Regions from separate parts of the Paenibacillus sp. JZ16 genome, predicted to be linked through region 2. Evidence: riboswitches for the same ligand, from Rfam matches in the RefSeq annotation. Region 2 holds a riboswitch; each other region holds the start of a gene.
What was found. Region 2 has a riboswitch for cyclic di-AMP ahead of BJP58_RS05105 (universal stress protein). Riboswitches for the same ligand answer to the same signal wherever they lie in the genome.

Region 1: it holds a riboswitch for cyclic di-AMP, as region 2 does, so the genes downstream of both, BJP58_RS20340 (C40 family peptidase) here and BJP58_RS05105 (universal stress protein) in region 2, are expected to answer to the same signal.
Region 3: it holds a riboswitch for cyclic di-AMP, as region 2 does, so the genes downstream of both, BJP58_RS22225 (hypothetical protein) here and BJP58_RS05105 (universal stress protein) in region 2, are expected to answer to the same signal.

What each region holds. Positions count from the first base shown of each region.
Region 1 is NZ_CP017659.1:4,469,464-4,472,743, reverse strand. Features, by position in the region: gene BJP58_RS20350 (M1 family metallopeptidase) at 1-184, shown strand, start outside; gene BJP58_RS20345 (hypothetical protein) at 195-1,022, shown strand; cyclic di-AMP (ydaO/yuaA leader) riboswitch at 1,371-1,510, shown strand; gene BJP58_RS20340 (C40 family peptidase) at 1,514-1,987, shown strand; gene BJP58_RS20335 (C40 family peptidase) at 2,423-2,896, shown strand; gene BJP58_RS20330 (GNAT family N-acetyltransferase) at 3,036-3,280, shown strand, end outside.
Region 2 is NZ_CP017659.1:1,159,650-1,162,929, reverse strand. Features, by position in the region: gene BJP58_RS05110 (TrkH family potassium uptake protein) at 1-824, opposite strand, end outside; gene BJP58_RS05105 (universal stress protein) at 903-1,619, opposite strand; cyclic di-AMP (ydaO/yuaA leader) riboswitch at 1,697-1,844, opposite strand; gene BJP58_RS05100 (TrkH family potassium uptake protein) at 2,020-3,280, shown strand, end outside.
Region 3 is NZ_CP017659.1:4,928,116-4,931,395, reverse strand. Features, by position in the region: gene kdpA (potassium-transporting ATPase subunit KdpA) at 1-778, opposite strand, end outside; gene BJP58_RS34275 (potassium-transporting ATPase subunit F) at 809-883, opposite strand; gene BJP58_RS22225 (hypothetical protein) at 1,038-1,448, opposite strand; cyclic di-AMP (ydaO/yuaA leader) riboswitch at 1,583-1,751, opposite strand; gene BJP58_RS22220 (hypothetical protein) at 2,497-2,898, shown strand; gene BJP58_RS22215 (proline dehydrogenase family protein) at 2,959-3,280, opposite strand, start outside.

The sequences.
Region 1 (3,280 bases), 3.3 Mb from region 2:
TTACACCCTGGAATACAGCTCTCCGCTCGCCTGGGCCATGGTTGATCCGAAGTACTCCATCGTCCTGGAGAATAAACACATTAATAACTATATGAAGGCAGGAATGGATCCGACGGTGGTTACACGCTGGAATCTCAGTATTACCAAGCTTGTGGAGACGCTGTTCGGCAGCCTGTCATGGTGAGGGGGAGCACATGAAAAGTTACGCAGGCCAAGGGTGGATCAGTGTTAAAGACCAGCTATACGTCTCGATTCTGCTCTTCTTATACCGTTTGCTGTGGGGATATTGCCTGTACCGACTCGTAAAATCGGCAGTCGTCCCCCTTCTGATGCGATATCCGGATTCCGCCCCTAACGAGCTCAGCCGTCTTTTATTCTTCTACGAGGGCGAGATGAGCCTGTCCTTGAGCAGCACAGTACACACTTACGGATGGCTTTTGGCCGGTTTGCTCCTGATCCGGATGATCCTCACCCCGCTCATTCGGGCCGGCATCTTCTACAACCTTCACCAGGAAGCCAAGGGCGAGCGCGGTTTATTCTTCTTCACTGGCATGCGGAAACTGTGGAAACCCGTAACGCTATTCTATCTGGTTGAGCTTATTCTCACCTTCGCACCCGGTTACTGGATTCTGCCCAAAATCCTCCCGATTCTGCTGAATGGAATTCAGGAGCCTGTACTGCTGCTTCATGCACTGCCCTATGCAGCTGGCTGGTTCTTGTACGCCTATCTGATCCGCCTGTTATTGCTCTATATGCAATTTGGCCGTACCGGCGATTCCAGCATGATCAGCTCTATCCATGCGCTCTTCCGCCGCTTGGGCACAGCAATGCTGTTATCCATCACCATCGGCGGATCCGCCTGTGTCATTCTGCTGCTCCTGAGCTCGGCCTCGCTCTTCTGGGCCGGGTTGATCGGCTTAATTATTCAGCAGGCCTCTTATTTCCTGAATGGACTTTTCCAAATTTGGGAAATGTCCGCTCAATATCATTTGTGGAGAGATTCCTCCTCACAGCATCCTTAATGGTTACAATTCGTCACCCTAAAATAATGAAACACGCTCGTGAATAAGCTGTAATCAGAAGCGACACGTTTCTATCCCGCGCTAGATTTTACAGAGAATAAGAGTTCATTTATCCTCTATATTACAAATTTCTGAACGCCAAATTACAAAAAAACCTGTTCCCTCAAGATGGGGACAGGTTTTTTTGTTTAAAAATAATGTTTCCTCGTTTGCCAAATTGTTAATACTCTGCTAAAATAACGAATATGTTAGTAACAACTTTGTCATCTTTACTGTAACTTTTATGTAGGAACGTTGTAATTCGCTAACTATGTTGGAACGTCAAACGTCAATGAATGGGTTCATCAACATTTTAAGGAGCCGAATTCCCATAACGATATGGGAAGCGGGGGATCCGTTTTGGGTGAATTGATCTCGCAAGAGAGGGATCATAGGGGACCTTCAACCGAACCCTTAAGCTAACCTCGCAGGCAATGGAAGGGGCTTTTGTTTTGAAAAAGAAGTTAACGGCTGTTTCTCTAGGCCTCGCACTCGCACTCACATTAGGGACCGGAAGCGCTTTCGCCGATTCCAAATTAAATACTGCAATCAAACCAGCCATTGGTGTTTCTTACAAAACAGGTGGAACTACAACGAATGGATTTGACTGCTCCGGATTCACCAGCTATGTTTACAAAAAGCTTGGTCTTAGCCTGCCCCGTACGTCTGCAGCTCAATACAAAGTAGGTACGGCCGTATCCAAGAGCAACCTGAAAGCTGGCGATCTCGTGTTCTTCAACACATCCGGTAGAGGTGTATCTCATGTGGGTATTTATGTCGGGAGCGGCAAATTCGCTCATTCTTCATCTTCGCGCGGTGTCATTATCAGTCCGCTGAGCCAGAGCTATTACGCTAACCGATATGTAGGCGCTAAGAGAATTATGAGTCAGAATACGTACAAATCCGTAGCTGTGAACTACAATTAATGTTGGAACTTAATTGATTTACTCTTACAAGAAAGCCCTGGGTTTATGAGATTGTGCCGATCTCATCCAGCGGCTTTTTTCTTTTGTTGATTGTGTGTATACCTTTATAACGTTCAGGACAGCAAAAAAGTTCCCGCTTTTCGAAAAAAAATAAAATTTATTATACAAGTTCACTTCACTCCGCCATGTCTTCACATCATCTATCCTTTATATACCCTTCTCTCCCTTCATTAAACACCCATTTTGGAAAAATATTGATTTTCCTTGGTGCTTCGACAGCTAATGCTATTGAAAAATAGCGAAATTCACCAAGAAATAATTGCCAATCTCGCTTGCTGTCTGATAGAATGGACGCAGTAACAACTTTGTCATTAATGTAAGTGCTTTAATATATAGATGGCTATGCCTCGCGGCATCGAAAAGGAGCTTTCCATGCTGAAGAAAACATTATCGACAGCAGCCCTAAATATCACGCTGTTGTTCACTTTGGGCGTTGGCAGCGTCTTTGCTGATCATGCGCTGGATCAGGAAATCGATAAGGTTCTGGGTACAAGATACAGCTACGGTGGTACAACCACGAGCGGTTTTGACTGTTCCGGCTTCACCATGTATGTTTATGCTAAACTCGGTCTGAAGCTCCCGCATCAATCCGGCTCTCAATTCGACATGGGGACAAGCGTGTCCCGTAAGGAGCTGCGCGCTGGCGATTTGGTGTTCTTCAACACATCGGGGCAGGGCATCTCCCACGTCGGCATTTATGTCGGCGATGGCAAATTCGCCCATGCTTCCTCTAACCGCGGCGTGGTTATCAACCGCCTGGCAGAGGATTACTACGATCAGCGGTACGTGGGTGCAAAGCGTATCATGAGCGATGATAAGTATGAAGAGTCGGTCGGTGAATCATCCTAAGATATAGAGGCTAATCTTCCCTATACATAATGCTTGCCCGTTAAAGGAGCCCTTACCTCTCTTTGGCGGGCTTTTTTGATGCAACCTGGATGCTCGTAATATGGTTATTATTTATGCAGACGATAGGAGGACTTCGCAAATGGATGCCACACCGATTACATTTCACACCGTAGTCATGCGTGAAGAGCACGCCGAAGAGATATGCGCCTGGGCCTACCCTCCCCCCTATAATATCTATGGCTTTCTTCCCTGGGAGCAGATGAAAGGGCTTGAGGTGGAGTTTGGCGATCCGGACATTCGCCGAAGACAGTACATCTCGGTTCTGGATGAGCGGGAGGCCCTCTGGGGATTTGCCCAGCTGTTTCCGATGCATGATGTGACACG
Region 2 (3,280 bases):
GTTATGCCTTGGAAAAAAGCAGCCAGCACTTGTTCGCTTTCGCTCAATTGGCCAAAGGTTGACGGATTCCAGCTCTCTAAAAAGTATATAAATAGAAAACCGAGCAGGGACAGCGTTCCTGTTCCGACTAGGACAACCTTGGAGTGAAGCGAAAGCTTCTTCCATGAACGTTTTTGGAATACATCCACAATGACGATATAGCCGAGGCCTCCAATGATAAATAGCAGGACAATCGTAATATTGACGATCGGATCGCCGACAAAGGGAGAAAGGCTGTCAGACCACAGGGCAAATCCGGCATTGTTGAATGCCGAAACGGAATGGAAAAGTGCGTAGTAGGCTGCCTGTCCCCACCCGACGTCCTGTTGCCAACGGAGCGTAAGGACAATCGTAGCCAAGGCTTCAAACGCGAATGCAATGAGTACCATATACATGGATAATTTAACCAAACCTTGTGCCGAGGTCGAATGCGTGGTTTGCTGAATAATCATTCGTTGCTTCAAGCCAATCCTTTTCCCCAGAACAATGGCAACCATAACGCCAAAGGTCATAAAGCCGAGCCCGCCAATTTGAATCAAGATCATGATAATGACTTGTCCAAAAGTTGAAAAAACACTACCGGTATCCAAGACAACGAGCCCGTTTACGCATATTGCTGAGGTGGCTGTAAATAAAGCATCCAGCAGACCAATTGACCTCCCGGTGGAGGAAGAGTAGGGCAGCGCGAGCAATGTGGTCCCGATTATTATTAAAGTGAAAAAGACAAGCATGACGAGTTGAGGGGGACTCATATTTTTTTTAAGCTTGTTGATAAACAACTCCATTGTGTCAGGAGCGGAATGTTGTGTATTTCGATCTTTTGAATTCATAAATGTTCTTCTCACAAGTTCCACCCCCATTCTTTATTGATCGCCGGGTTTATCAAAGAATTTTCTGTTTTGGAAAAAAGACGACTCTACCACTTTTCCGTGACTTATTTTCAAATATTGGATCTCGTGGTCTGTTTTTATTTTCAGCAAGCCGGTGTCAAAATCGGTATTTAACTCTTTGAAAAATAGACCTTCGGCTATTGGATCGCCCCCGGATTCCTTACCGCCAAGCAGATAATGAGAACCCTCCCTGAACACAGTGACTCGAATTCCCCGTTCATGGGTGTCAGCCATTTGATCATCCATCCTTTGAACCGCTACAATGTGCAAATCCGTTTCGCCGATCTGGTTAAGGAGTTCGTTGACAAACGAACCACGCGTAATTTCTTGCCACCGCGTTTGACCGGATTGTCCGATGATTAGCTGGGTAATTTGATGATTCTTGGCGGTTTCCGCTATGATTTCCGAAGCTTTGCGATCTTCATTCGTTTTGACAATGAAGGTTGCCCCATACTCGTCGCATTTCATTTGCCACTCAGCCATATACCTTTCTTGTGCCTGATCCAGCTCATCTTCACGCAAGGGTATAACGCTCAACACAAACAGGGGACACTGAAGAAGTCTGGCTAATTCGCCGCCTCGACGGATGAGACGTTCTCCGTTTGGACCGTAATACACGCATACCAGTATCTTTTCATTGTTAAGCAGAATAATCATTCCTTTCTTTTCTAAACACAACAGCTTTAACAAAAAAGGCCTGGAGGCAGAGAAAAATCTGCTTCTAGGCCTTGGCTGTACGGATCATGGACAAGTCAAAGTAGTAAGAGTGTTCTTTCCCAAGACGCTGACGAGGTTAGCTGTCGGATTCGGGATTGAGAGTTCCCGTTCCTTCTTATCCAGAAAGAATTCACCCCTAAAGCTTAGTCGCTTTGTTGGTTCCCCCGTTCCTCATAGAGGATTAAGCATTCATGCGTATGAAATTTATCGTAATAAATATTATGCTAAAACATGCTGAAAGTAAACAGTTAGCGATCAGTCAACAACATCATATCATTGGATTGCAGCAAAAATTATGCTTTACTATGGTATATACTACGCAAAGAAGTCTACGGGGTTTCATGGTCTGTCGTATCTGAAAGGGGAAAATAGGATGGCTAAAGGCAAATCGGAGCCGCTAAAATCATTAAAACAGTTTAACCTATCATCTTCACGACTGATCCTTCTTGGTTTCGCCGCACCGATTGTAATCGGCGCGATCTTGTTAGCCTTGCCCATATCATCGTCATCAGGTGAAGGTGTAGGTTGGTTAAACGCTTTGTTCACCTCAACATCTGCAGTGTGCGTAACCGGATTGGCCGTAGTGGATACAGGAACCGACTTTTCCCTTTTTGGTCAAATCATGATCATGTGCCTGATTCAAGTCGGCGGTCTTGGTTTCATGACCTTCGGAGTTTTGATCGCCGTTGTGCTTGGAAAGAAAATTGGACTGAAAAATCGACTGCTCCTCCAAGAATCCACTAACGCATTATCAACGCAAGGCGTAGTGAGGCTATCGCTAGGTATTTTTCTGATTGCGCTCATTATCGAGTTCGTCGGAGCAGCCTTGTTAATTGTTCGTTGGGAGGAGGAACTGGGCTTGGGGCAAGCTATTTATTATGGGGTGTTCCACTCCATCTCATCATTTAATAACGCTGGCTTCAGTCTTTGGTCAGACAGTTTGAGCCGGTATGTGGGAGACCCGCTGGTCAACATCGTCATCACCCTGCTTTTTATCATTGGTGGGCTTGGATTTACTGTTGTTCTGGACTTATGGAAGCATAGAAGGTGGAATAAGCTGTCCCTTCATTCAAGAATCGTTTTGTCGACTTCAGCATGTCTATGTTTAGCCGGGTTTATCGTAATTTTCATTATTGAGTTGTTCAACTCCCGTACGTTCGGCTCTTTGAGCTGGGGAGAGCGAGTATGGGCGGCTTATTTTCAAGGCGTGGTGACTCGTACGGCCGGGTTTAATACCATCGACATAGCCGCGATGATGACGACTTCTCAGTTTTTCATGATTTTCCTTATGTTTATCGGTGCTTCCTCCGGATCCACAGGAGGCGGGATCAAAACCAATACATTTGCCGTACTGTTATTCACATTGATTAGTATTATTAAGGGGAAGCAGGACGTGCAGTTGTTAAATCGACGCATCCCCCAATCGATTATCCTCCGATCCATAGCCGTCATGGTGATCTCAGTGAGCGTTGTGATTGTCGCTACATTCTTGTTAACCATAAGCGAGCATAGCTTGCAAAAGGACTTTATGGAAGTTCTGTTCGAAGTGACCTCAGCCTTCGGCACCGTTGGCCTATCGATGGGATTGACGCCTGAGCTGTCTCCTTTTGGTAAAGGAGTCATCATTTTGACCA
Region 3 (3,280 bases), 3.7 Mb from region 2:
ACATGCACAGGATCTCGATCACATTGGTCAGCGGGGACGGGTTCTCGAACGGATGCGCCGAGTTGACCCCCATAAACCCGCCCCCATTGGTGCCCAGATGCTTGATCGATTCCAGCGCAGCCACCGGTCCCACCGCTATTTGCTGCTCGCTTCCTTGAAGCGTCGTGACGCTGAGCGTAGGCTGCAAAGTCTGCGGCACCTGCAGCGCAACCAGTACCATCGCAATGATAAATGCGGCCGGGATAAACACCCGGGTGTGGGCTTTGACGAAATCTTCAAAAAAGTTGCCGACGGTTGTACCCTTGCTGGTCACCGCCCGGATAAACGCAATCGCCACGCATAGCCCGGTCGCCGCGGACGCGAACATCATCATCGTAATGACGGCCATCTGGGCCATATAGGATAATCCCGACTCCCCGCTGTAATGCTGGAGATTCGTATTCGTCATAAAGCTGATGATCGTATTGAACGACAAGGTCGATTCCATATTGTCGATACCGTTCGGGTTGAAGGGCAATACTCTCTGTATCCGCAGAATCAAATACCCCGCCGACACGAGCACGATATTCGTTATCACAAAGCTGACGGCATACCCTTTCCATGTCATTCCCTTGCGTTCTTTCAACCCAATCAGTGCGAAGATCGGTTTCTCCAACCAGGAGAACCATTTATCCGTTCCATTCCCCTCATTGCGAAACACCTGATATAGATAAGTTCCGAGCGGCTTTACCAGCAGCACCAGAACGAGTATAACGATGGCAATTTGTAAAATGCCCATGACGAATGTCTTCCTCCTTCAGCTGTTTCCCTAGAATTTTTCAGGATGAATCAGCGCGTAAATCAAATATAGAAAAATAAAGAGCGTGCATATTAAAATGATCATCACAACTAATCCACCTCCGGTTCCGAAACCACGCGTCCGCACCAGGACATAAACAGCATGAGCAGTCCGTAGGTTCCTCCCAAGATAAGCACCATATATAAATCCTGCATGAATATAACCTCCTAAAACCTCATGGTCACATCAGCCAAGACGCTTAGCTGACAATGGATGAAATCAGGAAGGATACCTGATGATGGTTCGTATGAAGCACCACATCGGCCCCCAGTCCCTTATATATCAATCGCGGATTGCTGGAATGGGTAATCACATAAATCGACTCCGTCGTCCATGTCCGGCAGATCCGTAAATAGCGGCAGCACAGGTTCAAGCTGCTCTCGAACAAATACACCTTGCTGACGGGAAACTCGGGAATGATCCAGGTTTGTTCATCCCTTGTATCGATAACAATCATGTTGGTGCAGCCTAGTTCCCGCAGCCTCTCCTGCTCAACCCGGTTGTTGGCTATGGCCGCAAACGAAATGTCCATATAGATCAACTGGCGGATAAATTCTTCCCCGGCCTTGTTCGGCGCGGATACCAGGATAAACTCCTGCGGTTTCTCCATCTTTATTTCTCCTCCTAAAAAGTTCAGAAAGAGAAGACAACAACAAAGAAGCCTGGGGAAAGAGAAGAACTCTTCCCGCAGGCTTCTTCATCAGAACACGGTGAAATACACCGTGGCCCAAGTCCACGACAATCGTTGCCTCTCTCGATACGCTTACGAGGTTAGCTGACGGATTCGGGCGTGAGAGTCGCCCTACCCATAGACCGTTATCTTGTCCATGGGATTCACCCCTGAGAGATCAAGTTCATCTCCCGACTGGTTCCCCCGTTCCTTTTCCATTCAAGGACTCAGCGAAAATTAAAAACGAGTAGCATGTTATTCTATTAGCGATTGACTAACATTCAGGCCCGGCAAAACCGCACAGCATCAGGTTCGAGCGGTGAGAGTCGCATCATCCTGCATTTCCAGCGAAGGCCCATGGTGCCCTCGCCCGAGATTCGATCCATAAAGAGCCCGGCAGCTCTCACACAGCCTTTAGGTCTTCATGGAACGGCTGCCCGTATGCCTGCTGCCGATGTCCGTCAATTCATAGTTCGTATCATACGTCCGGCCTTACAGGAAGTAAATGTGAGCAGAAACACGTGGGGCGTTATGTCGAACAGGATCTATCCGGTTTCGCTCCGTTATCTCTCGAATCCTGATCTATACTATGTATTTCTCTTGTTTTCTTGTATTTATCGCAATCTATCGAGATACCGAGATTTTGCCATGATAATAGATGACACAACCGAATGTACGCGTTTTCTTTTACGGTTTTCATCGATTTTCGGAATGTATCCGTCCAATATGGCCATTTACTTTTAGATTCCTCCGGCGTATGATTCATCCATCATTCGAAACACTCGTTTACGCTGAGCTCCCGAGCCTTAAGCGAAGCGGCCACTGTAGCAGGGCCACTAACGATAAATAGGCCTGGAGAGCGGGGGTTACTCTGCTCACCAGGCCTTTTTGCCGTGCATATAACATTCCTAAAAAGGAGCGCAGATCATGACGAAACTCATCGAGGCCGCACTGGCCCCCGTCATCAAAACCGCATCGCCTGCATTAAATGCAGAGCTCATCCGCTGCATGGAGATATTTCGTTTCGACCGGGGCTCGGCTGAACGCTTTATCCCCTGGAGCGACCGAGATTGGAACTGCGGGTTGTTCAAAATCAGCTGCAAAGGCGGCCGGGTATGCCGAATATGCCCTGCCAAGCACAAGAGAATTCGCGGATCTGATCCGCTGGGCATCCGTCTTTACGAGGCTGAGAGGTATGCCCGTGACCGAGGCCATTCGCTATGCCCAGAAGCAGCAGCAGTGGGGATCCGCACGAATGCAGCTCGCCGTATCGGCCCTCGCCGATCTGGAGGCCAATCTGCAACAGCACATCACCCGTATGCGGTTAGGCAGCCTGCCGCTGGAGCGTTCCTTCCTGATGGACTGCTCGGAGGCATATTATTCCTTCTAGGACAGCTGCTAGAAAGAGCTACCGTTCTCTCTCCATTGCAATTGGTTGTTTTCCCCCCGCTCACTTGAACATATTCTTGAGCACCATCATCAGGTTGGCCGGCTTCTCTGCCAGCCGCCGGGTGAAATACGGGTACCACATCGTTCCGTAGGGCATATAACACCTGATACGGTAGCCGTCCTGTGCCAGGGCAGCCTGATCGTTCATCCTCAGTCCGTACAGCATCTGAAATTCATAGTCCTGTTTGTCTATGCGGCTCTGCTCGGCAAACACCTTCACCCAGTCGATGATGTTGTCGTCGTGCGAAGCAATCGCGACGTAGGCTCCCTGATCAAAATGCATTTTGATCAACTTCTTATAGTTGTCAATGACCTCCCGCTTC